Linked DNA regions of Magnetofaba australis IT-1. The protein of the gene in region 2 binds, or shares a complex with, the protein of the main gene of each other region. Links are inferred from orthologs where the notes say so. Each region holds a gene or a part of one and is shown on either strand. Other genes may lie near its edges. The genes, in order: secY and secA.

The links.
Region 1: the proteins of secA (region 2) and secY are in contact, whole or in part, in a crystal structure (PDB 3DIN), measured with the Thermotoga maritima proteins. The link is inferred for Magnetofaba australis IT-1 from one-to-one orthologs. Residues at the interface, in WP_004082002.1 of Thermotoga maritima: Glu261, Ala262, Arg263, Lys300, Ala301, Arg302, Thr303, Ile304, Ile305, Leu323, Tyr324, Asp325, Pro326, Val329, Ser330, Tyr333, Ile336, Lys340, Phe345, Val349, Glu363, Phe364, Tyr374, Ser375, Gly376, Gly377, Glu393, Ile395, Thr482, Ser483; in WP_004081795.1 of Thermotoga maritima: Glu108, Gly109, Glu110, Glu111, Ala236, Glu237, Arg238, Arg239, Ile240, Thr241, Ile242, Gln243, Tyr244, Ala245, Arg246, Arg247, Val248, Thr249, Gly250, Arg251, Arg252, Val253, Tyr254, Gly256, Ala257, Ser258, Thr259, Tyr260, Leu261, Pro262.

What each region holds. Positions count from the first base shown.
Region 1 is NZ_LVJN01000020.1:1,334,830-1,349,041, reverse strand. Bases 299-3,161 are described here. They hold secY (preprotein translocase subunit SecY), read right to left. Parts: upstream 2,463-3,161; coding sequence 1,134-2,462; downstream 299-1,133. Other genes in these bases: rpmD (50S ribosomal protein L30), read right to left, coding at 3,026-3,161; rplO (50S ribosomal protein L15), read right to left, coding at 2,518-2,994; rpmJ (50S ribosomal protein L36), read right to left, coding at 936-1,049; rpsM (30S ribosomal protein S13), read right to left, coding at 444-812; rpsK (30S ribosomal protein S11), read right to left, coding at 299-392. In the rest of the region: more of rpsK, read right to left, coding at 1-298; more of rpmD, read right to left, coding at 3,162-3,199; rpsE (30S ribosomal protein S5), read right to left, coding at 3,257-3,796; rplR (50S ribosomal protein L18), read right to left, coding at 3,809-4,180; rplF (50S ribosomal protein L6), read right to left, coding at 4,196-4,729; rpsH (30S ribosomal protein S8), read right to left, coding at 4,746-5,144; MAIT1_RS18090 (type Z 30S ribosomal protein S14), read right to left, coding at 5,177-5,362; rplE (50S ribosomal protein L5), read right to left, coding at 5,377-5,916; rplX (50S ribosomal protein L24), read right to left, coding at 5,948-6,289; rplN (50S ribosomal protein L14), read right to left, coding at 6,303-6,671; rpsQ (30S ribosomal protein S17), read right to left, coding at 6,681-6,929; rpmC (50S ribosomal protein L29), read right to left, coding at 6,933-7,133; rplP (50S ribosomal protein L16), read right to left, coding at 7,135-7,554; rpsC (30S ribosomal protein S3), read right to left, coding at 7,573-8,205; rplV (50S ribosomal protein L22), read right to left, coding at 8,229-8,579; rpsS (30S ribosomal protein S19), read right to left, coding at 8,595-8,873; and 7 more genes. UniProt on the Escherichia coli protein: The central subunit of the protein translocation channel SecYEG. Consists of two halves formed by TMs 1-5 and 6-10.
Region 2 is NZ_LVJN01000020.1:339,699-351,980, reverse strand. The notes cover bases 9,036-12,282. They hold secA (preprotein translocase subunit SecA), read right to left. Parts: upstream 11,942-12,282; coding sequence 9,236-11,941; downstream 9,036-9,235. Other genes in these bases: MAIT1_RS13730 (glutamate-5-semialdehyde dehydrogenase), read left to right, coding at 12,248-12,282. Outside these bases: MAIT1_RS13760 (tetratricopeptide repeat-containing sulfotransferase family protein), read right to left, coding at 420-2,042; MAIT1_RS13755 (tetratricopeptide repeat protein), read left to right, coding at 2,163-3,743; MAIT1_RS22060 (tetratricopeptide repeat protein), read left to right, coding at 3,886-5,223; MAIT1_RS13745 (tetratricopeptide repeat protein), read left to right, coding at 5,369-7,189; MAIT1_RS13740 (glycosyltransferase family protein), read right to left, coding at 7,193-8,482. UniProt on the Escherichia coli protein: Required for protein export, interacts with the SecYEG preprotein conducting channel.

The DNA.
Region 1 (14,212 bases), 1.0 Mb from region 2 along the record:
ACGCGGCGACGCTTGGGCGGACGGCAGCCATTGTGCGGGATCGGCGTCACATCGACCACTTGGGCGATGTTAAAACCGATGGCCGCCAACGCGCGCAGAGCCGATTCACGACCCGAACCCGGTCCCTTGAGTCGGACCTCCAGGTTGCGCATGCCGTGCTCCATCGCTTTCTTACCAGCGTTCTCCGCCGCCATCTGAGCTGCGAACGGCGTGGATTTCCGAGAACCTTTGAATCCCTGAGCGCCCGCCGAGCCCCAGGAGATGGCGTTGCCATGGGTATCGGTGATGGTGATCAGAGTATTGTTGAAGGTTGAACGAATATGCGCAATGCCACTGGCGACATTTTTGCGCTCTTTCTTTTTCAACCGCGAGGTCTTTTGCCCCTTGGCCATGATGCCTCCTAAAACGTTTGAGCTAGGTCAGTTATCGCGTGTCGCGGTTGATTATTTCTTCTTACCGGCGATGGGCTTACGAGGCCCTTTGCGGGTGCGCGCATTGGTATGCGTGCGCTGACCGCGCACTGGAAGACCGCGACGATGGCGCAAGCCGCGATAGCAGCCCAAATCCATCAAACGCTTCGTATTCATGGCGATCTGACGACGCAGATCACCTTCCACCTGGAATTCGTTGTCAATCACTTCACGCAGCTTCGCCACTTCGGCGTCGGTCAGTTCATTGACGCGCACGTGGGTGGCGATTTCCGCTTTTTCCGCAATGGTTTTGGCCGAATGACGACCAATGCCATAGATGTAAGTCAACGCGATCTCAACCCGTTTGTTTACGGGGATGTTCACACCAGCGATTCGAGCCACAGATTTTCCTCTTGCGTATTCTACTGGCCACACAACTGACGTTGCCTGGTCATTTGATCGAGAAAAAAAACGGGCATCCTACAGGAGTCGCCCATTTCATTCAACAAGAATTCGCCAGTTGGCTTAACCTTGTTTCTGCTTGTGCTTGGGATTCTTGCAAATCACCCGCACCACGCCTTTGCGCCGGATCACTTTGCAATCCTTGCACATCCCTTTTACCGATGCCCGAACCTTCATTTCACGATCTCCTCACATGGGCCGCATGGCCCGCTGAACCATCGGCTGCTTTGATTCGCGCCGATGATTTGACTCCCGCCAGAATTAACGGCGGCCTTTAATCTTGGCTTTCTTCATCAAGCCTTCATATTGGCGGCTGATGAGGAAGGACTGAATTTGCGACGTGGTGTCCATGGTCACGCCCACCACGATGAGCAGCGAAGTGCCGCCAAAATAGAACGGAACGTTCCAATTGGCAATCAACAATTCCGGCAACAGACAGACCAGGGTCACATACATGGCGCCGATCAGGGTGAGTCGCGTCAGAATTGTATCCAGGTAGTCGGCGGTGCGCTTGCCCGGACGGATCCCTGGAATGAAGCCGCCATACTTCCGCAGATTGTCTGAAGTCTCCTCGGGATTGAATACAATCGCCGTATAGAAGAAGCAGAAAAAGATGATCGCCGCTGCGTAGAGCACCATATAGGGCCAGTGACCAGGCGACAGATAGCCGGCTATGGTCTTGACCGAATCCCATGGGGCAAAGTTACCGATGGTGGCCGGGAACAGGATGATGGAGCTGGCGAAGATGGGCGGGATCACTCCGGCCGTGTTCACCTTCAACGGCAGGTGCGAACTCTCACCGCCTACCATGCGGCGGCCGGAGACCTGGCGTTTGGCGTATTGGATAGTGATACGGCGCTGGGCGCGTTCCATAAAGATGATGAACGCGGTCACCGCCACAGCCATCACCAACAGCAGCAGCACCAACAGCGGGGCAATATCGCCAGTCCGCGCAAGTTGCAGGGTCTGGAACAGCGCCACCGGCAGGTTTGCCACGATACCGGCAAAGATGATCAACGAGATGCCGTTGCCGATGCCGCGATTGGTGATCTGCTCACCCACCCACATGATGAAGCTGGTGCCTGCAGTCAGGGTGATCACAGTCAGGAGACGGAAATCCCAACCCGGATCCACAACCACATTGAGGTTTCCGGCGGTCATGCTCTCCAAGCCAATGGAGATGCCGAGCCCTTGGAAGATTGCCAGCGCAATGGTGCCGTAGCGAGTGTATTGAGTGATCTTGCGGCGCCCCGCCTCGCCCTCTTTCTTAAGCTGCTCAAGCTTGGGCACCACAGCGGTCATCAACTGAATGATGATGGACGCTGAGATATAGGGCATGATGCCCAGCGCAAAAACCGAAAGGCGCGATAACGCGCCCCCGGAGAACATATTGAACATACCCAGCAAAGTCCCCTGCTGCTGGGCGAAGAATTCGCGCAGCGCTTGTGGGTCGATACCGGGAGTCGGCACATGGGCGCCGATACGGTAGACAATCAACATGCCCAAGGTGAAGAGGATTCGCTTTCTCAGTTCAGGGATTTTCCCCATGTTGGCGAACCCGGCCAGCGGGTTTTCAGGCATCGTCGCCATGATTCTCCGTCACCCCTTCATGTTACGCATTGAATCCCAGAGCTCTGGGCTTGACTTACGCTTCGACTTCAGCGGCCGCTACAGGCATGGTCACTTCAACCTTGCCGCCAGCCGCTTCGATTTTGGCGATGGCGGCCGCGGAAGCTTTGTCCACACGCACAGTCAGGGCTTTGCTGATTTCGCCTTCGGACAGCAGTTTAATGCCGTCGGCAATCTGCTTGGGAGCCAGACCTTTGGCGCGCAGCGAATCAATGGTCACCTCTTCACCGGCTTCAAAGCGGCTCTCGAGTTGTCCCACATTCACCACGTCAAAACGCTTCTGGCTGAAGTTTTTAAAGCCGCGCTTGGGCAGACGACGCTGCATCGGCATCTGGCCGCCTTCAAAGCCGACTTTATGATAGCCGCCGGAACGCGCCTTCTGACCTTTCATACCACGACCGCTGGTCTTACCGTTACCAGTGGCCGCGCCACGTCCCACACGATTACGCTTTTGGCTATTACCGGGAACGCCGGGGATCTCATTCAGTTTCATGGCTCTGATCCAATCTCTCAATCAGCGAAGCTTAGGCGACTTCGACCAAATGCTTGATCTTGTCGATTTGACCGCGGATAGCCGGATTATCCGGCAGTTCACGCTCGCGGTTCATCTTGCTCAGACCAAGGCTTTTGACGATTTTATGCTGTTTTTCCGGGCGTCCGATCACGGAACGCACCAGCTTGACCTTCAAAGTGGCCATGACAACTTCTCCTCACATCCTAAGGCGCGGACATCAGTCACCCGCCAGAACGTTCTATCAGCAGACGCGAACTTTTTTCGGGTCCAACCCACGCTTGCTGGCGATGGTCTCAGGCGAGCGCACACAGGCCAGGGCGTCAAAAGTCGCCTTGATCAGGTTGTGCGGGTTGGAGGTGCCGGTGGATTTGGCCAGCACGTCACGAATGCCCAGGCATTCGAAGATGGGGCGCATGGAGCCGCCAGCGATGATGCCGGTACCCGCTGCAGCCGGACGCAAGACTACACGACCAGCGCCGTAACGCCCAACCATTTGGTGATGGATGGTGCGACCCTCTTTCAGGTCGATGGTCACCATGGACTTGCGCGCTTTCTCGGTGGCTTTACGGATCGACTCAGGCACCTCTTTGGCTTTGCCCAGACCGACGCCAACCTGTCCGGAGCCATCGCCCACCACCACAATGGCGGAGAAGTTGAAGCGGGAACCGCCCTTCACCACCTTGGCGGTGCGCTTAATCACCACCAATTTTTCCATCAGATCATCGCCCTCTTGGGCGGTGTCCTGCTCATTATTGCGACCGCGACGCGGATTGCTCATCATCAACTCCCCAACTTAGAACTCGAGACCGGCCTCGCGGGCCGCATCCGCCAGCGCCTTGGTGCGCCCGTGGTACAAGAAGCCGCCGCGATCGAACACCACGGAGGTGATGTCTGCCTGTTTGGCTTTCTCGGCGATTCGTTGCCCAACCAGTTTGGCCGCGGCAGAGTTGCCGCCATGTTTACCAGCCAGTTGCTCGCGCACCTCTTTTTCCAAAGTAGAAGCCGAGCACAGAGTTTTGCCGTCGATATCATTGATAATCTGGGCATAGATGTGGCTGGTGCTGCGGAATATGGAAAGACGCAGGCGGTCTCCGCGCACACTCTGCAATTTGTGACGGACGCGCCGTCCCCGGTTCCGCCGGGCGCGTTGACGATCATGAGCCATCGCTGAATCTCCCGATTACTTCTTCTTGCCTTCTTTACGAAGGATATATTCACCCTGGTAGCGGATCCCTTTGCCTTTGTAAGGCTCAGGCGGACGCCACGCGCGAATTTCGGCGCATACCTGACCCACAGCAGCCTTGTCGGCCCCAGAGATGGTCAACACCGTATTTTTCTCCACCGCGGCGCTCACGCCTTCCGGGAGTTCATAACTCACCGGATGGGAGAAGCCGAGGTTCAGCTCCACGGTGTTGCCTTTGACGGCGGCGCGATAACCAACGCCCTGGATCTCCAGCACTTTGGAGAAACCTTGGGAGACGCCGACAACCATATTGTTGAGCAACGAGCGGGACAGCCCCCACAGAGCGGGGCCCTTCTTCTCGGAAGGATCCACGCTGACGCTCACCGCATCGCCATCGCGCTCGAAGCTGATGGCCGGGTGAAACGTGCGCTGCAACTGACCCAGTTTGCCTTTGGCGGACACCACCGATCCGTCGATCTTCAGATCGACGCCGGAAGGCACGCTCACTGGCGTTTTGCCGATTCGGGACATGCTTCTTCTCCTGACCTCAGAACACAGTGCAGAGCAACTCGCCGCCCACACCCAACTTGCGCGCCTCACGAGACGAGATCACGCCGCTGCTGGTGGACAGGATCGCAACGCCTAGGCCCTGATACACTTGCGGAATTTCAGTCTTGCTTACGTACTGGCGGCGACCGGGCTTGGAGATGCGTTTGATCTCCTCAATCACCGGCTTATTGCGCACATACTTAAGCGTCAGCTCCAGCGCGGGATGGCCGTTTTCGCAAGAGGCTTCGGCAATGCCGTCAATATAGCCTTCTTCTTGCAGAATCGCGGCGATGCGCGCTTTCATTTTCGATTTGGGCACCAGCACCGTTTGGCGACGTCGCATCTGCGCATTGCGGATGCGGGTCAACATATCACTGATGGGGTCGGTCATGGACATGCCGTTACTCCTTGCGTCCGATTCTCGCGCGCTTACCAGGAAGCCTTGATCACGCCGGGGATCTCCCCGCGCAACGCCAACTGCCGCACGCAAACGCGGCACATCTTGAATTTGCGCAGATAGCCGCGCGGGCGGCCACAGCGTTGGCAGCGGTTGTATTTGCGCACGGCGAATTTGGGCTTGCGGCTCGCCTTAACCACCATGGAAGTCTTGGCCATGATTGCTTCCTAACTCAATTGCGGAACGGCATGCTGAAGCCGCGCAGCAGCGCTTTGGCCTCAGCGTCCGTATTGGCGGAGGTGACGATGCAGATGTCCATACCGCGCACGGCGTCCACCTTGTCGTAGTCGATCTCCGGAAAGATGATCTGTTCTTTAAGGCCCAGCGTATAGTTGCCGCGCCCATCAAACGCTTTGCCGGAGACGCCGCGGAAGTCGCGGACGCGAGGCAGAGCCGTATTGATCAAACGATCGAGGAACTCATACATGCGTTCGCGACGCAGGGTCACGCGGCAGCCAACCGGCTGACCTTCGCGCAGTTTGAAGCCAGCGATGGACTTCTTGGCGTAGGTGGTGACCGGTTGCTGACCGGCAATGGCGGTCATGTCAGTCAGCGCGCTTTTGAGCAGGTTTTTATCCTGCGACGCTTCGCCAACGCCCATATTGATGACGACTTTTTCGATTTTGGGAACCTGCATCGGGTTCTTATAATCGAACTCCTTCATCAAACCCGGCGCCACAGTCTCGTGGTAGAATTTCTTCAGCCTTGCCATTGTCTTATTCCCTGTCTACGCGCGCCGTGGTTCAACGATCCAGCACTTCGCCGGAGGCGGCGGCAACACGAACCTTGCGGCCATCTTCCAACGTTTTGTGCTTAATGCGGGTGGCTTTGCCGCCAGCAGGATCCAGCATCATCACATTGGAGATGTGAATCGGCGCTTCACGCTCGACGATGCCGCCTTCGCTGTTTTGGGTCGGCTTGGTGTGGCGTTTGATCATATTGACCTTCTCCACCAGCACCGCGCTCTTCTTGGGCAGCACTTGCAGGATCGCGCCGCGCTTACCCTTATCCTTACCGCTGATGACGACGACCTGGTCGCCTTTTTTCAGATCGGTTTTAAAATCGCTTTTCATCGTGCGGGCCATGATTCCCTCTCCCTCACAGAACCTCGGGGGCCAACGACACGATCTTCATATAGTTGCGACCGCGCAGTTCACGGGTCACGGGACCGAAGATACGCGTGCCCACCGGCTCGCCTGCTTTGTTAATCAGCACCGCAGCGTTGTTATCGAAGCGGATGTAGCTGCCGTCATTGCGCGACACTTCCTTCTTGGTGCGCACCACAACTGCGCGGGCCACGTCGCCTTTTTTAACCTTACCACGAGGCAGAGCCGCTTTGACGGAGACGATGATCACGTCGCCGACACGCGCATAGCGTCGCTTGGAGCCGCCGATCACCTTGATGCACTGCACTTTTTTGGCGCCGCTGTTATCGGCGACCTCGAGCATGCTCTCGACTTGAATCATGACGCGCTCCTAGGCTTCCTGCGCCTGGACGACACCGACCACTTCCCAGTTCTTATCCTTGGAAAGGCTGCGGGATTCGCGGATATTCACCACGTCGCCAGACTTATATTGATTCTCTTCGTCGTGGGCCTTGTACTTCTTGGACAGACGCACAATCTTGCCGTACAGCGGATGGCGAACCTTACGCTCGACCTTCACCACCACGGTCTTGTCCATCTTGTCGCTGACCACGACGCCCTGCATGATACGCTTGGGCATGACTCACCCCTCCTCGCTGGGCTTGCGCGCGCCGAGCACCGTAGTGATACGGGCGATATCACGGCGAACCTGCCGGATTCGGGCGGTATTTTCCAACTGAGCCGTCGCGTGCTGGAAGCGCAGGTTGAAGGCTTCCTGATGCAAGCTCTTGAGCTGATCAGCCAACGCGGCGTCGGACATCTCTTTCAATTCCGCGGCCTTCATCTTACAAACCTCCTTCGCGACGAACAAACTTCACCGGAATCGGCAACTTGGCCCCAGCGCGATCCATCGCTTCGCGCGCCAAGGTTTCCGTCACCCCTTCCATTTCATACAGAATCCGACCCGGCTTCACGCGCGCGGCCCAATAGTCGGGCGCGCCCTTACCCTTACCCTGACGAACTTCAGCGGGTTTGGATGAGACCGGAACGTCGGGAAAGACACGGATCCAGATACGACCACCCCGTTTGATGTGACGGGTCATCGCGCGACGCGCCGCTTCGATTTGACGAGCGGTGAGGCGTCCCGGAGCCAATGCCTTAAGACCGAACTGGCCAAAGCTCAGAGAGCTGCCCTTATAGGCGAGCCCATGGATGCGGCCTTTGTGAGCTTTTCGGAATTTTGTCTTCTTGGGCTGCAAAAGCATGGGATTATACTCTCAGTCTCAGCGTTTTTCAATGATTTCGCCTTTGAAGACCCACACTTTTACGCCAATTTTGCCGTAAGTCGTGTTCGCTTCAGCGAAACCATAATCGATGTCGGCGCGCAGGGTGTGCAGAGGCACACGACCTTCGCGATACCACTCGGTGCGGGCGATCTCACTACCGCCCAAACGACCGGCGCAGTTGATGCGGATGCCTTCAGCGCCCAGACGCATGGCGGAGGTGACGGCGCGCTTCATGCTGCGACGGAAAGCTACGCGGCGCTCCATCTGCTGCGCAACGCTCTCAGCCACCAGTTGCGCATCGGCTTCCGGCTTACGCACCTCGACAATATTGATCTGGCAATCGGTCTGCGAGAAGGCTTTGATATCATCCTTCAGCTTCTCGATATCGGCGCCTTTTTTCCCGATGATGATGCCGGGACGCGCCGAGTGGATGTTGATGCGCGCTTTTTGCGCCGGACGCTCGATGGTGATTTTGCTCACCGAGGCATGCCCCAGGCGCTTCTTCAACCATTCACGCAGCTTGATGTCCTCAAGCAGCAGGTCGGCGAAGTTTTTATCCGCGTACCAACGGGTGTCCCAGGTCTTGGTGACGCCCAGGCGGAAACCAGTGGGATGAACTTTCTGACCCATGTGTCTCTTCCTTCCTTCGGCGCTTAGTCGGCGCTGTTTTCTTGCGTGCTGACCGCCACGGTGATGTGCGACGTCCGCTTGAGAATGCGCGAGGCGCGACCGCGGGCGCGCGGCTTGAAGCGCTTAAGCACCGGTCCCTGATCCACGAAGGCCTGGGACACGATCAGCGTGTCCACATCCAAGCCCAGATTGTTCTCCGCGTTGGCGATAGCGGACTTAAGGGTCTCCTTAACCACGCGGGCGATGCGCTTTTTGGAGAATTCGAGAATCTGAAGGGCGCTCTCAACGTCCTGGCCGCGGATCTGGTCGATGACCAGACGCGCCTTGTACGGAGAGACCCGCTGATTCTTAGTAATGGCCCTGGCTTCTTGCATTGTCATCTTCCCCTATTAACGGCGCTTGCTCTTCTTGTCGACGCCGTGGCCGTAATAGGTGCGCGTGGGCGCAAACTCGCCCATCTTGTGGCCCACCATATTCTCCGTCACGAGTACGGGAATGAACTTGCGACCGTTGTGTACGCCGAAGGTGTAACCGACGAATTCCGGAAGAATCGTGGAGCGTCGGGACCAGGTTTTGATCAGTTCCTTGCGATTATCGGCGCGAAGGACTTCCACCTTCTTAAGCAGATATTCGTCAAAAAACGGGCCTTTTTTAACTGAGCGTGCCATTGCGCTTCTCCAAACCGCTTATCGCGTTCGCCGTCACTTACCGCCGCGCCGACGCATGATGAGTCGGTCGGAGCTCTTGTTTTTCTGACGGGTTTTCTTGCCTTTGGTGGGAACGCCCCAGGGAGTCACCGGATGGCGACCGCCGGAGGTGCGACCTTCACCACCACCATGAGGGTGATCCACCGGGTTCATGGCAACGCCACGCACGGAGGGGCGCTTGCCCATCCAGCGCTTACGACCGGCTTTACCGATCTTGGCGTTGGAGTTGTCCGGGTTGGAAACCATGCCCACCGTGGCCATGCAATCGAGCAGCACCATACGCATCTCACCCGAGGGGAGTTTCAACTGCGCATATTTGCCCTCTTTACCCATCAACTGAATATAGCTACCAGCGCTACGCGCCATCTGGCCGCCCTTGCCCGGTTTCAGCTCCACGTTATGCACGATGGTGCCGATGGGCATGGTGCGCAGAGGCAGCGCGTTGCCAGGTTTGATCTCAACCTTGTCCAAGGTGGAGCCGGCAATCACGTTGTCGCCCGCTTCCAGACGCTGCGGCGCCAGGATGTAGGCCTTTTCACCGTCAGCATAGTGCAGCAGCGCAATGAAGGCGGTGCGGTTGGGATCGTACTCGATCCGCGCCACTTTGGCCGGCACGTCCATCTTGCCGCGTTTGAAATCGATCACGCGGTAACGACGCTTGTGGCCACCGCCTTGATGGCGCACGGTCATGCGACCGGTATTGTTGCGGCCACCCTTTTTCGACAGCGGAGCCAGCAGGCTGCGCTCGGGGCCTTCGTTGGACAGACCGGAGTAGTCAACGGAGACCTGATGGCGCTTACCGGCGGAAGTCGGTTTATAAGTCTTCAAAGCCATTGTTCACTCTCCTCCGCTCAGGCGCCGGCGTTGAAGAAATCAATGGATTGACCATCTTTCAGGCGCACCATAGCTTTCTTCGTGTCCTTGCGCTTGCCGGTCAAACGACCAAAGCGCTTGATTTTGCCCTTCACGCTGACGGTCTTCACCGAGACAACGTCAACTTTGAAGAGCTTCTCCACCGCGGACTTGATCTGCAGTTTGTTGGCCCAAGGCGCGACGCGGAACACCACCTGATTGCTCTTTTCGAGGCACAGGGTGGACTTCTCAGTCACAATGGGCGCTTCCAAAACTTTATAGAGGATGTTGGCGTCGCTCATGACAACCTCTCTTCCAACTTCTTCACCGCCGCTTCCGTGATGACCAGATTGTCATGACGCAGCAGATCGTAAACATTCACGCCTTCGCAGGGCAGCACGGTCACGCCTGGAAGGTTGCGCGCAGCCAACTCAACATTGCGATCACTCTCGGCAATCACAACCAGAGCGGACTTACCCGCTTCGATGGTGTCCAGCACGCCGCGCATGGTTTTGGTTTTCGGCGCGTCCAGAGTCAGCGCGTCCAACAGAACCATCTCTTTGGCGTTGCATTTGGCGGACAGCGCCACCTGCAGCGCCAAGCGACGCATCTTTTTGTTCATCGAGACCGCAAAGTCACGCGGCTTGGGACCGAACACAATACCACCGGTGCGGAATTGTGGCGCGCGGGTGGTGCCTTGACGCGCGTTGCCTGTGCCCTTTTGACGATACGGCTTTTTGCCGCCGCCCTTAATCTCGGAGCGACCTTTGGAGTTGGCGGCGCCGCTGCGACGTTTGGCCAACTGATAGGTCACCGCCAAACCCAACAGGTCGGTGCGCAGCTCGCGACCGAAAACGGTCTCAGACAGCTCAGCGCTGCGCAGCTCCTGATTGGCGATGTCTTTAACAGGATACGATATCATCGCTCAGCTCCTCCTCAACCCTTGGCGGCGGCTTTTTTCAAAGCCTCCCGCACCATAACCAGGGAGCCCTTGGCGCCGGGGATGCTGCCCTTGACGGCCAGCAGATTGTTCTCCACGTCTACCGAAGCGACTTTCAGATTTTGCACGGTCACAGTGGCGTCGCCCATGTGCCCAGCCATCTTCTTGCCCTTGAACACGCGGCCCGGAGTTTGACACTGACCAATGGAGCCAGGGGCGCGGTGCACGCGGTGGGCGCCATGGCTGGCGCGACCGCCGCCAAAGCCCCAGCGTTTCATGCCGCCTGCGAAGCCCTTACCAATGGTCTTGCCCGTGACGTCCACAAAGCCGTCCACGTTGAACTGTTCAACCGTCAGCTCCTGACCCACTTCATACTGCTCGGGGTCGTCGACGCGGAATTCACGCAGCACGCGCTTGACTTCCACATTGACCTTGGCGAACTGACCGCGCTGGGATTTGCTCACACGAGAGGCTTTCGCCTCTTCGAAGCCCAACTGAACAGCCGTATAACCGTCCGACTCTTCGGTCTTCTTCTGCACAACCGCACACGGTCCCAACTTCAGGAGGGTGACGGCGATGCACTGACCGTCATCGGTGAACATCTGGGTCATGCCCAGCTTGCGACCGATCAGACCTGCACGCATAATGGTTCCCCTTCATTATCGATTGCCTCCAGAGACATTTTCACTGCTGGAGGATGCTTGCTTCTTCAGAGCCGCGGGGAGCGGCCCGAAGGATCAAAGCTTGATTTCAACGTTAACGCCAGCCGCCAAATCCAACTTCATCAGCGCGTCCACGGTCTGGGGCGTCGGATTGAGGATGTCGATGAGCCGCTTGTGGGTGCGGATCTCGAACTGTTCACGGGACTTTTTATCCACGTGAGGCGAGCGTAGCACCGTATAACGGTTGATCTTGGTCGGCAGCGGAATCGGCCCGCGAATGTCCGCGCCGGTGCGCTTGGCGGTGGCCGCGATCTCGCTGGTGGACTGATCCAGAATGCGATGATCGAACGCTTTGAGGCGGATTCGGATCTTTTGATTTTCCATGGTACCCTCGTTCTACAGGCCCCGCCCGACGAGCGGATGGCTCACTAACCTTACTCGATGACTTCAGCGACGACGCCAGCGCCGACGGTGCGGCCGCCTTCGCGGATGGCAAAGCGCAGACCCTGCTCCATGGCGATGGGGCCGATCAGTTCAACTTCCAACGTCACATTATCGCCGGGCATCACCATCTCGGTGCCCTCGGGCAGCTTCAGGGTGCCGGTGACGTCGGTGGTGCGGAAGTAGAACTGCGGACGGTAGTTGCTGAAGAACGGGGTGTGACGACCGCCCTCTTCCTTGTTCAGGATGTAGCACTCCGCCTTGAACTTGGTGTGCGGGGTGATCGAGCCCGGCTTCGCCAGAACCTGACCGCGCTGCACGTCTTCACGCTTGGTGCCGCGCAGCAGCACGCCCACGTTGTCGCCAGCCTGCCCCTGATCCAGCAGCTTGCGGAACATCTCAACGCCGGTGCAGGTGGTGGTCTGGGTGTCGCGCAGACCCACGATCTCAATGGATTCGCCAACCTTGATGATGCCGCGCTCAACACGACCGGTCACCACGGTGCCGCGGCCGGAGATGGTGAACACGTCTTCGATGGGCATCAGGAACGACTTGTCCAGCGGACGCTCAGGCTCAGGGATGTAGGCATCCACTTCCGCCATCAGCTTGTTGATCGCCTGGATGCCGATCTCGCTGTCTTCGCCTTCCAGGGCTTTCAGAGCCGAGCCCTGCACCACCGGAATGTCGTCGCCGGGGAATTCGTAATCGGAGAGGAGTTCACGAATCTCCATCTCCACCAGCTCCAGCAGCTCGGGGTCGTCGACCTGATCGACTTTGTTCATGAACACCACCAGGGCGGGCACGCCAACCTGACGCGCCAGCAGGATGTGCTCACGGGTCTGCGGCATGGGGCCGTCGGCCGCGCTCACCACCAGAATCGCGCCATCCATCTGCGCCGCGCCGGTGATCATGTTCTTGATGTAGTCCGCGTGACCCGGGCAGTCCACGTGGGCGTAGTGACGATTCTCAGTCTCATACTCCACGTGGGCGGTGGAGATGGTGATGCCGCGCTCACGCTCTTCCGGCGCGCCGTCAATCTCGTCATAGGCCTTGAATTCCGCGCGACCCGCATCCGCCATGGTCTTGGTGATGGCGGCGGTCAACGTGGTCTTACCATGGTCAACGTGGCCGATGGTGCCGACGTTTACGTGCGGTTTGTTGCGTTCAAACTTTTCCTTGGCCATGATCTCTCTCGCTCTTATCTATAGGCTCGAAGCGGCGCTTCGCGTCATCTCTTATTTGGTGGCTTTCGCCTTGATCTCTTCAGCGATGGAGTTCGGCACCTCTTCATAGTGGGCGAACTGCATGGTGAAGGTGGCGCGACCTTGCGACATGGAGCGCAGGTCAGTGGCGTAGCCGAACATGCCCGCCAGCGGGACATTGGCTTTCACCATCTGGTTGTTGCCAACCGCTTCCATACCGGAGACCTGGCCGCGACGGGAGTTCAAGTCGCCCATCACGTCGCCCATGTACTCTTCGGGGGTCTCAACTTCCACTGCCATGATGGGCTCAAGCAGGACCGGGCTGGCCTTGCGGCAGCCATCCTTGAACGCCATGGAGCCGGCCACGGAGAAGGCCATTTCATTGGAGTCCACATCGTGGTAGGAGCCATCGAACAGAGTGGCTTTCACGTCAACCACCGGGTACCCGGCGATCACGCCAGCCGACAGGGAGTCTTCGATCCCCTTGCCCACCGCCGGAATGTACTCCCGTGGCACCACGCCGCCCTTGATCTCGTCGATGAACTCGAAACCGGCGCCGGGCTCATTGGGCTCCAGCTTGACCCAGACGTGACCATACTGACCACGGCCACCGGTCTGACGCACAAACTTGCCTTCCGACTCCACCGTGGCCTTGATGGTCTCACGGTACGCCACCTGAGGCTGACCAACGTTGGCGTCGACTTTGAATTCACGCATCATGCGGTCGACGATGATCTCCAAGTGGAGTTCGCCCATGCCGCTGATGATGGTCTGGTTGGTCTCATGGTCGACTTCCACCTTAAAGGAGGGGTCTTCCTGGGCCAGACGCTGCAGCGCGACAGACATGCGCTCCTGGTCAGCTTTGGTTTTAGGCTCCACGGCGATGGCGATAACCGGAGCCGGGAAGTCCATCTTTTCCAGAATGACAGGGTTCTTACCGTCACACAGGGTGTCGCCGGTGGTGGTGTTCTTCAAGCCCACAGCGGCTGCGATGTCGCCAGCGCGCACTTCGCTGATGTCTTCGCGCTTGTTGGCGTGCATCAGCATGATGCGGCCCAGACGCTCTTTACGGTCCTTGGTGGAGTTATTCACATAGGAACCGGACTCAGCCACACCGGAGTAGACGCGGAAGAAGGTCAAGGTGCCGACGAACGGGTCGGTCATAATCTTGAAGGCCAACGCCGAGAACGGCTCGTCATCGTT
Region 2 (12,282 bases):
GCGCCGACGCCGTCAAAGCCGCGCCCCTGCCGACAACGGAATGCGCACGCAGCACAAACCAGACCGCGCCGCCCCCTCGCCCATCATGTCAGTCTCAATTGCAGTTCAACAGATTGCCTGAAATCACGCACTGCTGACCATCGCTGAAATAGACCATATCCCCCGATATCTGCGCCCAGGTTCCATCGGTATATAGTCAGTCAAATTCAAAATTGAACATTGGCGATTTTGAAAATGGAAGATATCGAGGGCTCCGCCCTCGAGCTCCCAACAACCAAACCTTGGGGCGCCGCCCCAAACCCCGCTGGGGGCGCCGCCCCCAGACCCCGCCGCCGACCAGTCGGCGGCCAAGAGTCAACGCCAGCCGGGCCTGCGTCACGCAAACATTGGCCGATCTGTGCCGTTTTGGTTTCGCGCCGTCAAACGTCCAGTAGACTATCGGACGCCCCCAGCGCCTCGGTAAATGGGCGCAGCGCCTCGTCCCCGTAACGCTTCCAACGCGCCACCGCGCCGCCGTAGATGGGTTGGCGCACCTGCGCCAGACTGGCGGTGCGCACCACCCGCTTACTGCGATGAAAATCCACACACGCCTGCTCAAACGGCAGGCCGCAGAAATCCAGCAATTGTCGAATCTCCGCCTCCGGCTGCGCCACCAACGTCTCATAACGCACGCGGTAAATCGCCTCCGGCGCCAAGGCCTTCCAATGCGCCATCAGGCGCTCATAGGCGGCGAAGTAGCGCCCCAGCTCCGCCAGATCATAGGCATAGGGCAACTCGCCGCTAAACCAGGTTTTGAAGATGGAGAGCGCCACATCGCGCGGGTCGCGCACGCAGTGGATGATGCGCGCGTTGGGCAGCATGCGCCGGATCAACCCGATGAACAGATAGTTGGCGGGCATCTTGTCGGTGATGCGGCGCGCCTGCTGGGGCGAAGCCACCTCCCGCAGACGCTGAAGGTACTCCTGCGCCATACGGGTCACGTCAGCGTTGGAAAGGGTTTGCATGCCGTCAGGGAAGCGCCAACCGCGCGCATCCCACCCCCCCAGCACGACGCGGCGCAGATCATTGCGCTCGCCGCCCCCCGCCACATGTGAGTGGCTGGCGAGAATCTGCTCCACCAGCGAGGTGCCCGAACGCGGCATGCCGAGAATAAAGATGGGCGTGGCGTCATCCACGCCGCTCTGCGGATCCCCATCCAGCGATGGCGTGGCCGCCATCAGCGCCGCGTGCTGCGCCACATCATCGGCCACATCATAGGTATAGCTGGCGCGCATGCGCGCGTTGGCGCGACTGAGCGCAGCGAACGCCGCGCCATAGTCGCCCTCCGCCTCCAGCAGCGCCGCCAAGCCGAAGCCCGCGCGCATGGCGGCGTCATCCACGCCCTCCGGGCGCGCCGCCAGGCGCTCCAGGGCGCTGCGATGCTCAGGCGCCACCGCGCTTCGATCCCACAACGCCAGCAGACGCAAGGCGTCGGCGTGTTCCGGGTTGAGTTTGAGCAGCTCCAGCAGCGCCGCCACCGCTTCGCTGCGTCGCCCAGCCTCCATCAGGCTCTGGGCCATATTGAAGCGCGCGTGGGGGTGCGCCGGATCCAACTTCAACGCTTTGGCGAAGTAACGCGCCGCATCGTCATTGCGCTCCATCTCGCGTAGACAACCACCCAGATTGTTCTGCGCATCGGCGTTGTGCGGCAGCTGCCTGGCGACGACCTCAAACGCCGTAAAGGCGGACGCGAACGCCCCCTGGGTGACTAGCAACATGCCGATCTCATGGGCCAGGGCGGCGTCACTGGGGCGCAGCGCCAACGACTCCTCCGCCACCACACGGGCCTCATCAGCGCGTCCGGTTTCGGCCAGCAGGCGCATCAGGGTTTGCCGCGCGGGCCAATGCTCCGCCTGCCGCTTCAGCGTCTCGCGCAGGGCGCGTTCGGCGGCGGCCAGATCCTGTACGGCCAACGCCGCCTGAACCTGACTCCAGGATTCCTGGGCGGCGGCGCGCAGATGCGCGGGGGCGGATTTGGATTTGGCGCGACGTTTGATCTTCACGGCGAACTCATCGGCTTGGCGTTGATTGCGCTCTCTTGAGAGTCAGCCTGAAAAACTCGCATAATTCCCCCTCTGACGCCACCCGGGTTGCCCACTGCGCGTCACCCATCAGGAGCCTTTATGCGTCGTCTTGCGCTGATTCTCACCCTCTTGCTGCTACTCAGCGCCCCCGCCCACGGGCAGAGCCCCAACGCCGACCAGTTGGTGGCGCTGGCCAAACAGCGCATGGCGCAGCGTCAGTTGATGTGGCCGCCGGGCAGAAGCGCCATAAGCGCGCTCAAACAGGCGTTGACGCTGGATCCCGACAACGCCGCAGCCAAACAGGCCATGGGCAAAATCGCGCAACGCTACTTGACGCTGGCCCACGCCGACTTGGCGAAGGGGCGGCGCACACAGGGGCACAAACGGCTGAAGCTTGCCCGCCGCATTATCGATCTGGGCTATGGCGATGCCGCCGCGTTGGCCAAACTGGAGGCGCGTCTACAGCGCAAACCCCAGCCGCGCGCCACAATCCGACCAGCGATCCCGCCCGCGCAACGCGCCGTCGCCACTGCGCCCAAATCGCATCAGGCGGCATCCACCATGCAGACACGGCAAGACGCGACGCCACCGGCTCCCCAGAAAACCGGCGCCGACGTCAAACAGAGGCGTCTGCTGGCGCAGGCCAACGCGTTAATCGCCCAACACAAGCTGATGTGGCCGCCAGGCAAGAGCGCCATGAGCCTGCTCAAACGGGCGTTGACCCGCGACCCCCACTCCAGCAGCGCGAAACAGGGCATGGCGGCCATCGCCGAGAAGTACATGACGCTGGCGCAAGCCGATCTGGCGGCGGGTCGCCTCACTCGGGCGCGCAAACGGCTCAATCGCGCCAGCAGAGTGGTGGACATGGGCTATGGCGACGCGGCGCGACTGGCGCAACTGCAAGCGCGCGCCAAATCTGGCGGCAAGCCGATAGCAGCGGCCCGTCCGCGCAAACCTGACACACCCCCGGCATCGCCCGCTCCAGCTCAACTGGTTGCGCAGCGGCATCCCACATCCGAGCCCACCACGACGCCAGCGCAAGCAGAATCCCCCTCTGCGCAATCCGGCCGCAGCGCCCATGCGCAGATCACCCCCATGTTTCGCGGCAAGCCGCCCACCATTCCTCGCCAGCAAGCGCCCGCAGTACAAGCGCCACCGCCTTCGGCTCCCATGCCCATTGCATCCGGCCCGCTGGACGCCACGTTGATTCCCAAGGCGGCGATCTTCACCGCCATGGAGCGCGGCGACTACGTCACCGCCGCCCAGGGGCTGCACTACTACGCCATCGCCGGGGTGGATGAGGCGCAATTCAACCTGGCGGTGATGTATGACACCGGCAAAGGAGTCGCGCAGGACTACAACGAGGCGCTCAAATGGTATCGCGGCGCCGCTTTGCAGGGGCATCCGCAGGCGCAAGCCAATCTGGCTGCGCTGTATGAGGCGGGATTGGGCGCGCCGCAGGACCCCTTCAAAGCGGCGACGTGGTTCCAACTGGCGGCGGATCAGGGCGTGCCCATGGCGCAGTATCGTCTGGCGCGCCTCTATGCCGAAGGGCGCGGCGTGGAGCATGACCCCGACGAAGCGCGACACTGGTATGCGCAAGCGGCGAAACGGGGGTTTGCCCCCGCACGCGCGGCGTTGGAGGAGATGGCGCCAGCTCCTGTCGGCGCCCAACAGTGATGCCGATCAATCCCGCCCGCGCGCGCTTGAGGGGTAATCCGGCAGGCATTGCCCCCGCATCGGCGTCACCCCTTGAGAGTGTGCGGCGATCCCTCGCATAATCTTCCCAACCGCCCCCAACGCCTGCTCGGAAAGTGACCCCATGCGCCTTGTGACGCTGATCGCGATTCTCGCCCTATGTCTGCCTGCGCCCGCGCATGCGCAGAGCAGCGAAGCGGATCAGCTGGTCGCCCAGGGCAAGCAGCTCCTCGCTCAACGCAAACTGATGTGGCCGCCAGGCAAGAGCGCCTACAGCATCCTCAAGCGCGCGCTGGAGTTGGAGCCCAATCATGTGGAGGCGCGGCGGGCCATGGCGGCCATCGCCCAACGCTACATGACGCTGGCGCGGGAGGATCTGGAGGCCGGACGGCGCAAGCAGGCGGCCTCGCGTCTCTACCGGGCGCGTAAGGTGGTGGACAAAGGCTATGGCGATGCGGCGCTGCTGGCGCAGTTGGAGGCGCGACTGCAGAAATCAACCCACACGCGCAAGAGGCGTCCGACGCCACAGCGCGTCGCCGCAAAACCGCCATCCGCCTCGAATTCCGCCAAATCAGAGCCCCCTGCCGTTCAGCCAGACCCGGCTTCCGCCCAAACAGCCGACGCCGACACTCCGGCTCCGACCAGAGCGCCACGCGCCATCGCTTCGTCTGCATCGACATCAGGCAAGGCGACGCCTCCAGGCGACAAACCAGCCCGGTCCAAGCCAAAACCCGCCATTGCGCAGCCTGTTGCAGCCCCCGCCCAGTCGCGGAGCGTCGCCGACGAGCCGGACTCCCCATCTTCAAAAAAACCGCCCGGTGCAGCCAAGATCGCCGCTGCGCCACAACAACTGGCCGAAACTCCGGACAAGCCGCCCGCCCCTGGCCCGATGCTCCATGCCGACATCGCCCCCAGGGCGCGCATGCGTCCGCAACAACCGGCGGTGGATGACCCCACGCCATCCACGCCAGCCGCATCCGCCGAGTTGGAACCCCTGCTTCTCTCCAAGGCGGAGATCTTCGCCGCGATCAATCGCGGCGATCTGCACACTGCGGCGCAGGGGTTCTACTACTACGCCATCGCCGGGGTGGCGGATGCGCAATATAATTTTGGCGTGATGTTCGATACCGGTAAAGGTCGGCCCCAGGACTACGCCCAGGCGTTCAAGTGGTATCGTCGCGCGGCCCTGCAAGGGCATGCGCGGGCGCAGACCAATCTGGGCACGCTGTATGACAGCGGCGCCGGGACGCACCAGGATTATATCAAAGCAGCCAAGTGGTATCGGCTGGCCGCCGAGCAGGGGTTGGCGGTGGCGCAATACAATCTGGGCGCGATGTATGAGAACGGCCAGGGCGTTGCGCGCGATCCCAAAAAGGCGCGCCATTGGTATGAGAAAGCCGCCGGACAGGGCCTGGGCCCGGCGCGCAAGGCGTTGGGCCTGGCTGACGTCGAGCCGGAATAACCCCGCCCCGCCGGGCTACTCTGTCGTCGCCCCCAGCGCCCGCGTGATGCCTCCGGTTGCGGCTTTTCGCTGTACAGCGTTGCAATCTCTCAACTATTCTCGTTACTGGTGAGTTTCCTACCCAGCACAGCAGGAGATGAAAGTTGTGGAGAGTCTGAAATCACTCCTGGCGGGATTACAGCCCTATGGCGGCCCAATTTTGATCTGGCTTCAGGACAACTGGATTGGCGCGCTGGCCGTCGCCATTCCCGTGGGGTTGTTCGTCAATTGGCTCTCGTCCAAGTGGTTCTCCTCGGACAAACCGACAAAGTTCACCCACAAATCCCACAGCGGCAACGTGCAACACACGGAAAACATGGCGCAGGGCGACCAATCCAATACCCATGTGACCGACCACAGCACTGCGCAAGGCGATATCACACACAATGGAGACCGCATTAATGGCGACAAGGTGGTTGTAAATAACACCTTTAGCGCAGAAACCATTGACGAAGTGAAGAAGGCAGGCTTGGCCGAAGCCGCAATCCACAACTTCTCCAAGCGTTTGGATATCCAGCAAGTCCCCCCCTATGAGTGGGACGCCATGCTGCGTGAGTTTGCCGAGCGCTATCTGAGATTGCAGGCGGAGTTGGATCAACTCAAAACCAACGATGCAGAAGTGGGGGCGCTCAAGGAGAAGGCGCAAGCATTCATGGCGGAAGGCCAATGGGTCGAAGCAGATGCCGCATTACAAGAGGCCAAAACCCTGGCTTGCGTGACTGCCCTGAAGCAAAAGCAACAAGCCGATGAGGGGCTGCGCACCGCCGCGCAACTGGCCAAGGCTCAAGCAAATGCACGTCTATCTCAATTGGATTATGCCGGAGCGCTCGACGCCTTGCAGGAGGCGGTGGAGTTGATGCCGCCAGGGCGGGATCGTGAATGGGAGCTTGAGCGCGCTGATCTACTGTTTGCCTTAGGCAGAGCAACAGGCGAGATGGGGAATTTTGCAGGTTCAGAAAATTACCACATCAAGTCAATGGAATTGCGGAACAAATATGACGCCTCTATCAATGAAAAGGTAAAATCCATACTTAGCTTGGCCTCAAGTGTTGAACATCAAGGACGCGTCACAGATAGCGAGAAACTGTACTTACAGGGTATAGAATTACTGAATATTTCAGAAAACGCCGACAAAAATCTCCTCTCAATAGCAACGGCTAACCTAGCAGGTTTATATAGCGACCAAGGGGACTTTGTTCAGGCTGAGAAGTTATTCATAAAGTCACTTGAAATAACTAAATCCTTACCTCATAAAAATCCATCTGATCTAGGCCGGATCATGAACAATATAGCACAAATGTATATTGTCCAAGAGCGTCTTCCTGAAGCAGAGTCTATTCTTCAGTCCATTGTAAATGAGTTTGAAGTTACCAAAAACCTTATGCATCCCACATTCGGGATAGTATTATCTAATCTTGCCAGCGTTCATAAGCTACAAGGGAATTTTAAAGCCGCGAGAGCCCTATATGAGCGTGATCTAGAAATTGTAGCTAATGCCTATGGAAGGGCTCACCCTGGTTACGCAAAAACATTAAACAATATGGGGTCACTTTGCTGGGAAGAGAAGGAGTTTCAGGAGGCTGAATCATTTTTTCAACAATCTATCGAAATATACGAAAATTTACTAGGACATGAACATCCAGACTTGGCCATGTCTTTACAAAATCTAGGTGGTGTGTATTTTTCACAAAAGAAAGAAAATCACGGGGAGGCATTAATTAAACGCGCCTCTGAGATCATGCTGGCCAAACTGCCCGAGAGCCCCAATACCGCCACTGTGTTAAAAAATCACGCCCAAGTCCTGGACGCCCTGAACCGCCCCCAAGAGGCCCAACAGCAGCGAGACTTGGCGGCGGAAGTGATGCGCCGCCACGAGGCGCGCAACGCTGAAAAGACTACACCCACCGTGGCGGAGGCGACAGAGTAACCCCTACCCCTCGCCGGTGCTCTCCGCGTCGGCCACCTCTTCTAGCAGAGCGGCCAGTTGGCGGGTGAGGCGGCGGCGTTCGTACTGGGCGGCCTTTTGCGGGTCCGGGGCGCTGGCTTGGCCGTCGCGCAGTTGCGCGATGAAGGCGGGCAGCGCGTCCACCATGGCGTCGGTGTGGTGCAGGGGGATGATCTCCCGCCCACCGCAATCGCGCAGCAGATTGGCCGCATCGCCGGTGGGATCGGCCAGAGCCAACACCGGACGCCCCAGACGCAGATATTCAAACAATTTGGCCGGAATCAGGTGGTGGAAGTTGGCCCCCTGGAACAGCATTAAACCGTCGGCCAGGGCCATCTCCCGCAGCGCCTCCTCGTAGGGAATTCCCGGCAGCACCTCCACCATATCCGCCACATGGTTGGCCACCGCCAGTTGGCGCAGGTAATCCTCCTCCTGGGAGCCGCGAAAACGCACGCGCAGGGTCTCCGGCCCCACCATGCCGTAGTGACGCAGCTTGCCCAGGGCCTCGAAGAAGCTCACCGGGTCGCGCTCCTCGTGGCCGGGATAGAGTCCGCCGCTGTGCAGCAGGGTCACCGGGCCGTCGATCTGCGCATTGGCCGGACGTTGGGGGAGCGTGGCGAAATCCGCCTCGTCATAGCCGTTGGCGATGACGGCGAAGTGCTCCGGCGGATTCACCGGGTAGCGGTTTTCATACAGCTTTTGAATGCCGGGGGTGGTGATCACGGCGCGACTGCACGAAGCCATGTGACGCGCCTCCAGCAACACGTGTTGGTCGTGGCGGGCGCGGTCGGCGGGGAAGGTGTTGGTCCACTGGGCGTCGCGGAAGTCGGCGATCCACGGCAGGCCGGTGAGGCCGCTCAGGGTGTGGGCGATCATGTGGCAACTGGCGATGGGGTATGTGGCCCAGATCACTTCGGGTTTGTGTTGTTTGATCAGTTGCAGGCCGCGGCGGATGGCGAAGGGGCGCCAGGTGGCCCAGCGGTCGGGGCTGGCGAGAAAGCCGGGGTAGCGTCCCAGAATCGACAGATGGCGTTTGGCGTCCCACGCCTGCGGGCGGGCCACGGGGGCGTCTTTGGGGATTTCGCCCAGTTGGGTGGTCCCGGTCTGTTCGTAGGCGCGGGGGTGGGCGGAAAGAATGATGGGATCCCAACCCCAATCGGGCAGGTAGCGACTGAATTTGAGGGCGCGTTGGGCGCCGCTGTAGCCTTGGGCGGGGGGTAGTGGAAGGCGATCATCAGCACGCGGCGGCGTGTGTCCATGACTGGCGACTCCCAAGCCCACTCTATCTGGATGCGGCGACCAAAGGTTGCGCGCGCACGGAGTAAAACTAATCGAGGTCCAGGAGGGCGTCCCTCCTGGCGGGTCCAGGGCGGCGCCCTGGCGGATCATTAAGGCGGAGCCTTAATATCTAACTTTTTTAAATTGCGCCCCCTTTTCAAAAGCAAAATCGCAGATTTTGCTGGGGCGCTTCCTGACTCAATTTGCTCTGGCAAATTGAGAGAGGGGTCTGGGGAGAGATCTCCCTAGCATGCCGCCGAAGGCGGCGGTCTTGGGCTGGCGACCAACTCTCCCGGATGCGGCAATCTTGGGCTCGCTCCCTCACTCCACCAAAGACGATGGTCTTGGGCGCGCTCCGATCTTCGTTAGTTGCTACAAGGGCAGACTACCCTAACCCCAGCGCTTTCCCGCACACACTTTTTGGCTTTCCCGAGTCCACAGCCCTAGAGCATTCGCTCCTGTCGGCTACGCCGACATATCGCTCACCGCCGTTTCCCGTTTTCCCCCGTGCTGGCTCAACCCTTCCAGCTTCTCTTCCAAATCCTGACTGGCTCAACCTTTTCTCAAGGGGGAAACGGCTGAAAGCTTAAAGATATTGGGGCGCTGCCCCAAACCCCGCCAGGGCGCCGCCCTGGACCCGCTTAAGGGGCGCAGCCCCTTAAGAATCCCGCCTCCGGCCAGCCGGAGGCCAATAGTCAGCGCCAGCTCAAGCTGCGTCACGCAAACACTTTTACTCCGCGTAGATCAGGCCTACGCCAGCTTGCCGTGGCAATGCTTGTACTTCTTGCCCGACCCACACGGACACGGATCGTTGCGCCCAATCTTATCGCCCTCACGCCGATACGGCGTATGCGCCGCATCCTGCTCCGGCTGCGGCGCCGACTCCCCCGCATAAGACTCAGCGTCCGCATGGATCATGTTCATCTCTTGCTGCCGCTGCGCCGCCAACTCCGCCTCACGCGCCTCAACCTCATCCGGCTGCTGCACCTCCACCTTGGCCAGGAACTCAATGGCGTCCATCTTAATGCGGTCCAGCAAGCCCTCAAACAGCTCAAACGCCTCGCGCTTGTACTCGTTCAACGGATCCTTCTGCGCATAACCCCGCAAGTGAATCCCCTCTTTCAAGTGGTCCATGTTGAGCAGATGCTCCTTCCACAGACCATCAAGCAGTTGCAGCAGGATCGATTTTTCCAGATAACGCATCAACGGCGCCGTCAAACGCTCCTCACGCGCCGCGCAATAGGCGTTCAGAGCCTCCTTGGCGCGCTCATGGGCCACCGCGCTGGTGACGCCCTCTTCATGCTTCCAGCTCTCGGCGTCCACCACCACGCCAAATTGATGCTGCACCGCGTCGCTAAAGGCCTTGGCGTCCCACTCCTCCGGGTAGATCTCCTCGTTGAGATGCTGCTCAACCAGGTCCGCCAAAATCTCCTCGCGAATCTCCTGGATGTAGGCCTGAATGTCCTCCGCCTCCATCAGCTCCTTGCGCTGCTCGTAGATCACCTTGCGCTGCTCGTTCATCACATCGTCGAACTTGAGCAGGTTCTTGCGGATATCGAAGTTGCGCCCCTCCACCTTCTTCTGCGCCGACTCCACCGCCTTGTTGATCCACGGATGGATGATCGCCTCCCCCTCCTCCAGACCAAATTTCTGCAGCATGGCGTCCATGCGATCGGAGCCGAAGATGCGCATCAGATCGTCCTGCAGCGACAGGTAGAAGGTGGACGAACCCGGGTCGCCCTGACGCCCGGAACGGCCACGCAACTGGTTGTCGATGCGGCGGGATTCGTGGCGCTCAGAGCCGATGATGTGCAGACCGCCCGCCGCCAGCACCTCGGCCTTCTCGGCGGCGCACTCGGCGCGAATCTGCGCTTCCAGCTCGGCGCGCTTCTCTTCCGGCGTGTCGGGCTTGATCTCATTTTTGATGCGCATGTCGGGGTTACCGCCCAACTGGATGTCGGTGCCGCGACCGGCCATGTTGGTGGCGATGGTCACCGCGCCCTTGCGACCCGCCTGGGCCACGATCTCCGCTTCGCGCTCGTGCTGCTTGGCGTTGAGGATTTCGTGCTTGATCTTGCGCTGCTTGAGGAATTTGGAGACCACCTCGGACATCTCGATGGAGACCGTGCCCACCAGCACCGGCTGCCCCTTGGCGTTGCGCTCGACGATATCTTCCGCCACCGCATTGAGCTTCTCCTGCAGGGTGCGGAACACCACATCGTCGTTATCGATGCGCACCATGGGCCGGTTGGTGGGGCAGATCACCACATCCAGATTATAGGTGCTGGAAAACTCCGACGCTTCGGTGTCGGCGGTGCCGGTCATGCCCGACAGTTTGTTGTAGAGACGGAACAGATTCTGGAAGGTGATGGAGGCCAGGGTTTGCGATTCATTCTGAATCATCACCTGCTCTTTGGCCTCCAGCGCCTGGTGCAGGCCGTCGGAGTAGCGACGACCGGGCATCATGCGGCCGGTGAACTCGTCGATGATCACCACTTCGCCATCTTTGACGATGTAGTCCTTGTCATTTTCGAACAGCGCATGGGCGCGCAACGCCTGGTTGACGTGGTGCACCATCTCCATGTTGCCCAGGTCATACAGATCGCCGTTGGTCAGCAGACCCGCCTCTTTGAGCAGAACCTCAATGGCCTCGTTGCCCTCTTCGGTGAAGGTCACCGTGCGCGCCTTCTCATCCACCGTGTAGTGGGTCTCGCGCTCCAGTTTGGGGATCACCGCGTTGACCTGATAGTACTTGTCGGTGTTGTCCTCGGTGGGACCGGAGATGATCAACGGCGTGCGCGCTTCGTCAATGAGGATGGAGTCCACCTCGTCGACGATGGCGTAGTTCAGCGGGCGCTGCACCATCTCCTCTAAGGAGAACTTCATGTTGTCGCGCAGGTAGTCGAAACCAAATTCGTTATTGGTGCCGTAGGTGATGTCGCAGGCGTAGGCCTCTTTGCGCTGGGCGTCGTCCAGCCCATGCACGATCACCCCGGTGGTGAGCCCCATGAAGCCGTAGAGCTTGCCCATCCACTCGGCGTCGCGTTTGGCCAGGTAGTCGTTCACCGTCACCAGATGCGCGCCGCGTCCGGCCAGCGCGTTGAGGTAGAGCGGCAGCGTGGCCACCAGCGTCTTACCCTCACCGGTCTTCATCTCGGTGATCTTGCCCTGGTGCAGCACCATGCCGCCCACCAACTGCACATCGTAGTGGCGCATGCCCAAGGCCCGCACGCCGCCTTCGCGCACCGCGGCAAACGCCTCGGGCAGCAGCGCGTCCAGCTCCTCGCCATTGTCCAGACGTTGGCGGAACTGGGCGGTGAGACCCTTCAGCTCTTCGTCGGAGAGCTTCTGCATCTGCGGCTCAAGCGCGTTGATCTGATCCACCAGCGGATTGAGGGATTTCAGATAGCGGTCGTTGGCGGAGCCGAAAATCTTGCGGGCGATAGCCTGAAACATGTCGTATTCCTGAAATGAACGAGTCGGGGGCCTGGGGAAACCGGCAAAGCGGTTCGCGCGCGCGGCCCGCCATACGGATGCGATTGCGCTGGAAGCGAGATTTGTACCACATTCGGCCCAATCAACGCCATCCCTGCTCGGCTTGAAACGGTCTGCGGCGCCGTTTCTGTTGGCCTGCGGTGAAATTTCATGCAGGAGACTGGACGAATCAACCCATTCGCGGCATCCTTGCACCAATTGAATTTTTGCATCCGCCCGGTTGCAAAAATTCAATTCACAACCCTATCAGCAAGTTGAAGAGCACACATGAGTGAAGCGGCGCAATTAATCGAACAGATCGG